Regions from separate parts of the Pantoea sp. At-9b genome, predicted to be linked through region 3. Evidence: predicted binding sites of a transcription regulator. Region 3 holds the regulator's gene; each other region holds the start of a gene.

Region 1 (3,286 bases), 1.4 Mb from region 3:
ACTCTCGGTGCACAACATGTGCCCGAAACAGGCGATTCCCGCACGCATTCGAGAACTGATGACGTTGGTACGTCTCCCGCTCGACGCTATCGATAAGTTGCCGCATGAGTTTTCTGGCGGCCAACGTCAACGTATTGGCATCAGCCGCGCCCTGGCGGTAGAGCCAACGGTGCTGATTGCCGATGAGTTGGTGTCAGCGCTGGATGTCTCGGTGCAGGCGCAGGTCGTTAACCTGCTGCTGGATTTGCAGCAGAAACTCAACCTGACCGTGCTGTTCGTCGCCCATGATCTGCGACTGGTCAGGCATATTTCGCACCGTGTGGCGGTGATGTACCTGGGTGAAGTGGTCGAAATTGCCGAGACAGAAAGGTTGTTTACTTCGCCATTGCATCCTTATACCCAGGCCCTGCTGCGCGCCGCACCAAGTATGAATCCGCGCGATCGCGGGAAAAATGTCAGCCTGACGGGGGAACTGCCCAGCCCGCTGTCTCCCCCGACGGGCTGCCGCTTTCACACCCGCTGCCCGTATGTCACCGATCGCTGCCGTGCAGAACGGCCGGTACTGGCGTTGAAAGCCGAGGGGCAACGTGTGGCCTGCCATCTGGTGCCGGTTGAATCCGGGGCATAAAAAAAGGATGGCTTTACGCCATCCTTTTTTACGCTGCGAACTCAGGCCTTATCAGGCATAAACCGGCAGACGTGCACAGATATCCAACACTTTCTGTTTGGTACGTTCGATGGTTGCTTCGTCGTTGATGTTGTCCAACACATCAGCGATCCAGCCAGCCAGTTCACGGACTTCCGCTTCTTTAAAGCCACGACGGGTTACCGCCGGGGTACCGATGCGGATACCAGAGGTCACGAACGGGCTTTTCGGATCGTTCGGCACGCTGTTTTTGTTGACGGTGATGTTGGCACGGCCAAGCGCGGCATCCGCTTCTTTACCGGTCAGGTTCTTGCTCACCAGGTCAATCAGGAACAGGTGGTTATAGGTGCCACCTGAAACGATGTTGTAACCGCGTTCCAGCAGCACTTCTACCATCGCTTTGGCGTTTTTAGCCACTTGTTGCTGGTAAGTTTTGAACTCAGGCTCCATCGCTTCTTTGAACGCGACCGCTTTACCGGCGATAACGTGCATCAGCGGGCCACCCTGACCACCCGGGAATACCGCGGAGTTCAGTTTTTTGTACAGCTCTTCGTCACCGTTTTTCGCCAGGATCAGGCCGCCACGCGGACCCGCCAGGGTTTTATGGGTGGTAGAGGTCACGATGTGCGCATGCGGAACCGGGTTCGGGTAGACGTCAGCGGCGATCAGACCGGCAACGTGTGCCATGTCAACGAACAGCCAGGCGTCAACGCTGTCAGCGATTTCACGCATTTTTGCCCAGTCAACCACGCCTGAGTAGGCAGAGAAGCCACCAACGATCATTTTCGGCTTGTGGGTTTTCGCCAGTTCAGCCAGTTCGTTGTAGTCAATTTTACCGGTTTCATCGATGCCGTATGGCACGACGTTATACAGTTTACCGGACAGGTTAACCGGTGAACCGTGAGTCAGGTGACCACCGTGCGCCAGGTTCATACCCAGAATGGTATCGCCTGGTTGCAGCAGCGCGGTGTACACCGCAAAGTTAGCCTGAGAACCAGAGTGCGGTTGCACGTTGGCGTAATCTGCACCAAACAGCGCTTTCGCGCGGTCGATCGCCAGTTGCTCAACGATATCAACGTATTCACATCCGCCGTAGTAGCGCTTGCCCGGATACCCTTCCGCGTATTTATTGGTGAGCTGTGAACCTTGCGCCTGCATAACGCGTGGGCTGGTGTAGTTTTCAGAAGCAATCAGTTCAATGTGCTCTTCCTGACGCACTTTCTCTTGCTCCATCGCCTGCCACAACTCGGCATCATAATCGGCAATGTTCATATCACGCTTTAACATCCGCATCTCCTGACTCAGCTAACTTTTTAACGGCAGTTTAAGCCCCGCGAAGGGGCGAAGGCCCACAGTGTAAACCGTTTTGGCAGGTGACGGTAGCCGCAATCCTTTCTTTTTACGCAAACGATTGGCACGGCGCTGGAACGGGTTTTTTACGCATTTTTGCAAGCCGGATAATCAGGATATTTCCTCAGCATGAAGCGGAAAAAATTTCAGGTTTGCGAGACAGATTCCAGTGCAGGTGAATGATCCCGCAACGATCGGGGGGATTTACAACCGCTGCGTCGCGATTATAAGATGCATTTAAAATACATCTTTTAAATCGCTATGAGGATTCACCATGCTCGACGCGCAAACCATCGCCACGGTTAAATCGACCCTGCCCGCCATCGCTCAACTTGGCCCGCAACTCACGGGGCATTTCTATCAGCGTATGCTGACGCAACACCCGGAACTCAAAGACGTGTTCAACATGAACAACCAGCGCAGCGGTAATCAGCGTGAAGCGTTGTTCAACGCGATCTGCGCTTACGGTGCCAATCTGGAGAACCTTGCTGTGCTACTGCCAGCGGTAGAAAAAATCGCCCAGAAACATGTCAGCCTGAATATTCAGCCGGAGCAGTACGCTATCGTTGGTGAAAATCTGCTGGCGACCATGCAGGCGTTGCTGGACCCGGGCGAAGAAGTATTACAAGCCTGGGGTAAAGCCTATGGGGTGTTGGCCGAGGTGTTTATCCAGCGCGAGGAAACCCTTTATCGCGCTTCAGCGACGAAGGTTGGCGGGTGGCGCGGCGCGCGCGATTTCCGCATCCGTGCCATTCACCAGCAAAGCAGCGTGATCAAAAGTTTCGAGCTGGCCCCCGTTGATGGCGAGGCCGTGGCAGATTTCCTGCCAGGCCAGTATTTGGCGATCAGCCTGCGCCCGGACAGCGCGGGGCATCTGCAACATCGTCAATACTCGCTGACGCACCAGCCGAATGGTCAGTGCTACCGCATAGCCGTAAAACGTGAAGACCGCGGCAGCGTCTCCGGTTGGTTGCATGATCAGGCAAAAGTGGGGGATGTGGTGCAGTGCGCAGCACCGGCTGGGGACTTCTTCCTGCAAGTAACACCAACGACACCGGTTACGCTGATTTCGGCGGGGGTCGGCCAGACGCCGATGCTGGCGATGTTAGCCTCGCTGGCCGCACAGGCCCATCCGGCGGCGGTTAACTGGCTGCATGCGGCGGAAGATGGCACACAACATGCGTTTGCTGAAGAAGTGACCGCACTGGGTCGCCGCCTGCCGAATTTCACCCGCCATGTCTGGTATCGCCAACCCACGGCCGCAGATGCAGGGCACTACGATGCGCAGGG
Region 2 (3,286 bases), 1.4 Mb from region 3:
AGCAGCAAAGTCGAGTAACGCCACCGGTGCACGTTCGCCCATAGCGAAGGCTTCACCGTAATAGCTGTCGAGGCTGGCGGTGGTCACCGCGCAGTTGGCAACCGGGATCTGCCACGGGCCAACCATCTGGTCACGCGCCACCATACCGGTCACGGTACGGTCGCCAATGGTCACCAGGAAGGTTTTTTCTGCCACGGTCGGCAGGTGCAGCACCCGGTTTACCGCATCGGCAATGGTGATGCCGTCGCGCTGCAACGCTTCACCTTGCGCCTGTTGACGTACCACGTCACGCGTCATCTTCGGCGTTTTGCCCAGCAGTACGTCCAGCGGCATGTCGATCGGTTTATTGTCAAAATGGCTGTCGGCAAGGCTCAGATGCTGCTCTTCTGTGGCTTCACCAATGACCGCATAAGGGGCGCGCTCGCGTTTGCACAACTCGTCAAACAGCGGCAGTTTGTCCGGCGCAACCGCCAGTACATAACGTTCCTGCGATTCGTTACACCACACTTCCAGCGGGCTCATGCCCGGCTCGTCGCTCAGCACATCACGCAGATTGAAGCGACCACCACGGCCACCGTCGCTCACCAGTTCCGGCATGGCGTTAGACAGTCCGCCCGCACCGACGTCGTGGATAAACAGAATCGGGTTAGCTTCACCCAACTGCCAGCAACGGTCGATCACTTCCTGACAACGGCGTTCCATTTCCGGGTTATCACGCTGAACGGAAGCGAAGTCGAGGTCAGCATCAGACTGACCGGAAGCCATGGACGATGCCGCGCCACCACCCAGACCGATATTCATCGCCGGGCCACCCAGCACGATCAGCTTGGCACCTACAACGATCTCACCTTTCTGTACGTGGTCGGCACGGATGTTACCAATGCCGCCCGCCAGCATGATCGGCTTGTGGTAACCACGCAGCTCTTCACCGTTGTGGCTGTTAACGCGCTCTTCATAAGTACGGAAGTAGCCGTTCAGGGCCGGACGACCAAATTCGTTGTTAAAGGCTGCGCCGCCCAACGGGCCTTCGGTCATGATATCCAGCGCGGTGACGATACGATCGGGTTTACCGAAATCTTCTTCCCAGGGCTGTTCAAAGCCGGGAATACGCAGGTTGGACACCGAGAAGCCCACCAGACCCGCTTTGGGTTTAGCACCACGTCCGGTTGCCCCTTCGTCACGAATTTCGCCACCGGAACCGGTCGCAGCACCCGGCCACGGTGAAATCGCCGTCGGGTGGTTGTGGGTTTCCACCTTCATCAGGATATGGGCTTGTTCCTGATGGAAGTCGTATTCGCCTTTTTCCGCATCCGCGTAGTAGCGGCCAACTTCAGACCCTTCCATCACCGCCGCGTTGTCTTTATAGGCAGACAACACGTGATCCGGCGTTTGTTCGAAGGTGTTTTTGATCATTTTAAACAGCGATTTCGGCTGTTTTTCGCCGTCGATAATCCAGTCGGCGTTGAAAATTTTGTGACGGCAATGCTCAGAGTTCGCCTGCGCGAACATATAGAGTTCAATGTCGTTCGGGTTGCGGCCCAGTTTGGTGAAGGCATCCAGCAGGTAGTCGATTTCGTCATCGGCCAGTGCCAGCCCCAGCGTGCGGTTGGCCTGATCCAGTGCCTGACGGCCGCCAGTGAGGACATCAACGCTTTTCAGCGGTTGCGGCTCATGATGAGCAAACAGCTGCTGCGCGTCGTTGAGGTCGGCAAACACGGTTTCCATCATGCGGTCATGCAGCAGGCTGGCGAGGGTTTGCCACTGCGCATCGTTCAGTTCAGGTGCCTGTACATAGAACGCCATACCGCGCTCCAGACGACGTACCTGCGGCAGATCACAATTGTGGGCGATGTCGGTCGCTTTGGAAGACCAGGGAGAAATAGTGCCAGGACGCGGCGTCACCAGCAACAGACGCCCTTGTGGCGCATGCTCGGCGAGAGACGGACCGTATTTCAGCAGACGTTGCAGGCGGGCTTTTTCATCCGCACTCAGCGGCGCGCTGACATCGGCAAAATGGACGTACTCGGCGTAAATATCACTCACCGGCAGATGAGCGTCCTGAAAGCGGGTCAGCAGTTTGTTTACACGAAATGCCGACAGGGCGGGCGAACCACGCAGAATTTCCATCATTAAAGATCTCTCGTCTTCGAAGCGCCGGGCGACGCTTCATTGGGCGCAACAGGGAAAACGGGGCGTATTATAGAGAAACAGCACCGGTTACGAAACCGTTTGCGCAGAATTTATGAGTCTTAGTATTTGCCTGAAAATTGCGCAAATCTTGCTATATAAGTTGCTCCAGCTCGCTTTGTTGCGCAAAATGCCCTTCGCTCTGGGAGTGCCAAGAAGATCAATACTGCCTAATAAAGACAGAGGCCTGAGAGCCAGCGAGAGACAACTATTTGAAACGCCTGAAATTAAACTATCTGTTCATCGGTCTGATCACCGTGCTACTTGCGCTGGCACTGTGGCCGTCGATCCCCTGGTACGGGGGTGGCAAAGACGCGATATCGCAGATCAAATCACGGGGAGTACTGCGCATCAGTACCGTTAACTCCCCGCTGACTTACTACACCGTCAATAATGCACCAGCGGGTATGGACTACGAGCTGGCGAAGCGCTTCGCCGATTATCTGGGTGTCAAACTTGAGGTGACGGTGCGTCCGAACCTCGGCGACCTGTTTGACGATCTTGATGATGGTAAAGCGGATTTGCTGGCGGCAGGCCTGATCTACAACAACGATCGCATCGCCCGTTATCAGACCGGACCGAGTTACTACTCGGTGTCACAGCAGTTGGTGTACCGTATTGATAAGCCGCGGCCAAAGAACCTCGGTGACCTGAAGGGTCGGCTGGTCGTGCAGTCCGGATCGGCGTACCTGTCAACTTTACGTTCCGCCAAAGCCGATCACTATCCCGATCTCGACTGGTCCATTGCCGCCGATCAGGGACAAAAAGCGCTGCTGGAAGCCGTGGCGGATGGCAAGCTGGATTACACCGTAGGGGATTCGGTCACCATCGGCCTGCTGCAACGCATCCATCCACAGCTGGCGGTCGCCTTTGATATCACCGACGAAGAACCGGTGACCTGGTATCTGCCACACAATGAACAGGATGACAGCCTGAACGCGGCGATGCTCGACTTCTATAGTCAGATGGGCGAAGAAGGCACGATGGCGCGACTGGAGGAGAAGTACCTCGGCCATGTTGGCACCTTTGATTATGTCGATACCCGCACTTTCTTGCGCGCGATAGACAACACCTTGCCGGACATTAAGCCGTTATTTGA
Region 3 (3,286 bases):
ATGCGGTGGCGCGCACCGGCAGTTTCAGTGCAGCGGCGCAGGAGCTGCATCGGGTGCCTTCTGCCATCAGCTATACGGTACGTCAGCTCGAAACCTGGCTGGCCGTGCCGCTGTTTGAACGTCAGCATCGGGAAGTGGTATTGACGGCGGCAGGGGAGCATTTTGTCCGTGAGGGGCGCAGTGTTATCAAAAAAATGCTGGCGACGCGGCGACAGTGTCAGCAACTGGCGAACGGCTGGCGTGGGCAGCTCAGTATCGCGGTAGATTGTATTGTGAAGCCGCAGCGTACCCGGCAACTGGTCAGGGATTTCTACCGTCACTTTCCCGACATGGAGCTGATTATCAGCTATGAGGTGTTCAATGGCGTCTGGGATGCGCTGGCGGACGGGCGGGTTGATGTGGCAATTGGTGCGACCCAAGCGATCCCGGTCGGTGGACGTTTCTCGTTTCAGGATATGGGGGCCTTGAACTGGCGCTGTGTGGTTAGCCCCGAACATCCGCTGGCGCAAAGCGCACGGCTGGACGACGAAACGCTGCGCGCCTGGCCTTCGCTGGTGTTGGAAGACACCTCGCGGGCGTTGCCGCGACGTATGACATGGACGCTGGATAATCAGCGTCGGCTGGTGGTGCCGGAATGGGAAACCGGCCTTGACTGCCTGCTTGCCGGACTCTGCGTCGGCATGGTGCCGGGCCATTTAGCCCGACCGTTGCTGGATAGCGGTGCACTGACCGAATTAGCGTTACCCACGCCATTCCCGGATAGCCCGTGTTGTGTCAGTTGGTCGGAACAACGCAACTCACCGGCATTAGGCTGGTTGCTGAGCTATCTCGGTGATGCCGAAACGCTCAACCAGGAATGGCTGAGCGAAACGGAGGCTTAGCGACGATAATCGCGGAACGGGCCGTCAGCGACGGAACGGCGTTCAATCAGCGTGGGCTGAACCTCAATGGTCTGGGGTTCTTCACGCTTACTGGTGATGCGATCCAGCAACATCTCCAGGGCTTTTTCACCCAGTTGAGCTTTAGGCTGGTGCACGGTCGTCAGCGCCGGAGTGAAATAACGCGCGTTGCGCACATTGTCATAGCCGATCACGGAAATATCCTGCGGCACGCGCAGACCCATCTCATCCGCAGCGCAAATCGCGCCCATCGCCATGATATCGCCGCCGCAGAACACGGCAGTCGGACGTTGCTTCTGATTGAGGATCTGCTGCATCGCCTGATAACCGGACTCCGGTTCGAAGTCGCCCTGCACGATCCAATCCGGCCGAACGTTGATACCCGCTTCATTCAGCGCTTGCATGAAACCCGCATGGCGGCCACCGCCGGTGTTACGTTCCATTTGCCCGGGGATGGCACCAATGTCGCGATGACCACGTTCGATCAGATAACGACCCGCAAGATAGCCGCCCTGGAAGGCATTATCCTGCACCGTATCAGTGAAGTCGCCGCGCGATGCGCCCCAGTCCATCACCACCATCGGGATGTTGCGGTTCTCTTCCAGCATGGTCAGCAGGTCATCAGGGTACTCAGAACACATGACCAGCAGGCCATCGACGCGTTTCTGCGCCATCATCGACAGATAAGCGCGCTGTTTTTGCAGATCGTTATGCGCGTTGCCAAGGATCAGCGTGTAGCCACGGTCGAAACAATGGTTCTCCACTGCTTCGATAATCTCGGCGAAATAGGGGGCTTCGCTGGAGGTCGCCAGCAGTCCCAGCGTTTTGGTGTGGTTGACTTTCAGGCTGCGCGCCACGGCGCTGGGCGAGTAATGCAGCTCTTTGATCGCTTCCCATACGGCGTTACGCGTCTCTTCCGCGACAAAACGCGTCTTGTTGATGACATGCGAAACCGTGGTGGTGGAGACACCGGCGCGTTTCGCCACATCTTTAATTGTTGCCATGAAAATGGTACTCCCGGGCTTATCGCAACTAACTGATAAGTATATTGTTAAACGTTTGCGTCTGCTAATGGTTTTACGCCCCGATTTTCGGGGCAAATGGCGAAGAAAAAGACCTTAACACTCAGTCAATAACACTTTAACTTGCCGCAAACACAGCGTGCGCAAAATCTGTTGCGCAACGAAAGGCGGCGATTCTAGCAAGCTGGCGCGGATAAGACGAGATTTTTGCCGGGGGCTGTGACAAAATTACGATAACCCTTCAATTAATGTGACTAAGGAGTTGTGATGAGTACCGACCTGAAACTGGCGCTGTTTACCACTGTGGGCGCGCTGTTAATGATTATCGTGTTCAGCTTCACCGCGATCCTTCATTAATAAAAAAAGCCGGATCTGAAAAATCAGTCCGGCTTTTTCTGCTCGCGGGCGGCGGGTTAGCGGATGGTTTTGGGCGTCATCATCCGGCGAGCGCCAACATAATGTTTCAACCAGTAGTCCTCACCCAACGCACTGATCTGAATGTCTTTACCGGTACGCGGTGACTGGATAAATTTGCCATTGCCGAGATAAACACCCACATGATCAGCGGTGCCGCGATGATTGATGCGGAAGAACACCAAATCGCCTTTCTCCAGCATATCGCGCTTAATCGGTGCCGCATCGCGCAGATGGTACATTTCGTTGGCGGTGCGGGGGAATTTGTATTTGACCAGATCCTTGTAGGCGTACCACACCAGGCCACTGCAATCGAAACCGGTATGCGGTGAGGTGCCACCCCATTGATAAGGCTTGCCAATCTGCCCCATCAGTTTGTTCATGGCGGTTTCACGGGCTTTCTGATAGCGCTGACGGTGGGAGTTGCTCATCTTGATGGTGGTCAGATCGCCGCCATCATCCTGCTTCTCCGCTCTTTTGGCGGTGCGCTGGTGGCCATATTTTTTAGACGGTGACTTCAGCAGAGATTTTTTGCTGCGGGTGGTTTTGTGCAGCGCCGTTTCCGTTTTCGGCTGTTTTTTCAGTTTTAGCTTCTGAACACTGGTGGCAAGACGGGATTTCTTCGTGCTGGTTTTTACCGGACGTCGTTTGCGACGCTCATCTTCACGCGCACTTTTCTTCTCTGCGTTATGCAAACTGGCATTGATGGGCGCATGCGGTGACGCAGAAGCCACATTAAAAAACAGTTGGGCGAAAGCCAGCATAAAAAGCGTAATGAGTAAACGCATAGTCCGGTTACAGGTTAAGCAGTCTGAAGAAAACAGCCTGCGGCTATGTTAGAAAAATCTGATCAATGATCAGCGCCGAGATGATTCTAATCCAGTTTTTTTCCAAAAGGTAAGGCATTTTTCCATTAATCTGTTAGCAGAGTTGATATGGGGCAAAAATGAG

Evidence for each region. The regulator PurR, encoded in region 3, represses purine synthesis genes. The targets are predictions, from matches to a motif close to CANGCAAACGTTTGCNTG.
Region 1: glyA (serine hydroxymethyltransferase) is a predicted target of PurR. The motif match lies at 2,047-2,064, and genes of this name have one in related genera.
Region 2: purL (phosphoribosylformylglycinamidine synthase) is a predicted target of PurR. The motif match lies at 2,219-2,236, and genes of this name have one in related genera.

The regions. Positions count from the first base shown of each region.
Region 1 covers NC_014837.1:3,241,083-3,244,368, forward strand. Annotated here, with positions in the region: gene PAT9B_RS14890 (ABC transporter ATP-binding protein) at 1-628, shown strand, start outside; gene glyA (serine hydroxymethyltransferase) at 680-1,933, opposite strand; gene hmpA (NO-inducible flavohemoprotein) at 2,271-3,286, shown strand, end outside.
Region 2 covers NC_014837.1:3,250,819-3,254,104, forward strand. Annotated here, with positions in the region: gene purL (phosphoribosylformylglycinamidine synthase) at 1-2,130, opposite strand, end outside; gene mltF (membrane-bound lytic murein transglycosylase MltF) at 2,400-3,286, shown strand, end outside.
Region 3 covers NC_014837.1:1,863,916-1,867,201, forward strand. Annotated here, with positions in the region: gene punR (DNA-binding transcriptional activator PunR) at 1-881, shown strand, start outside; gene purR (HTH-type transcriptional repressor PurR) at 878-1,903, opposite strand; gene PAT9B_RS30570 (YnhF family membrane protein) at 2,189-2,278, shown strand; gene PAT9B_RS08550 (C40 family peptidase) at 2,335-3,123, opposite strand.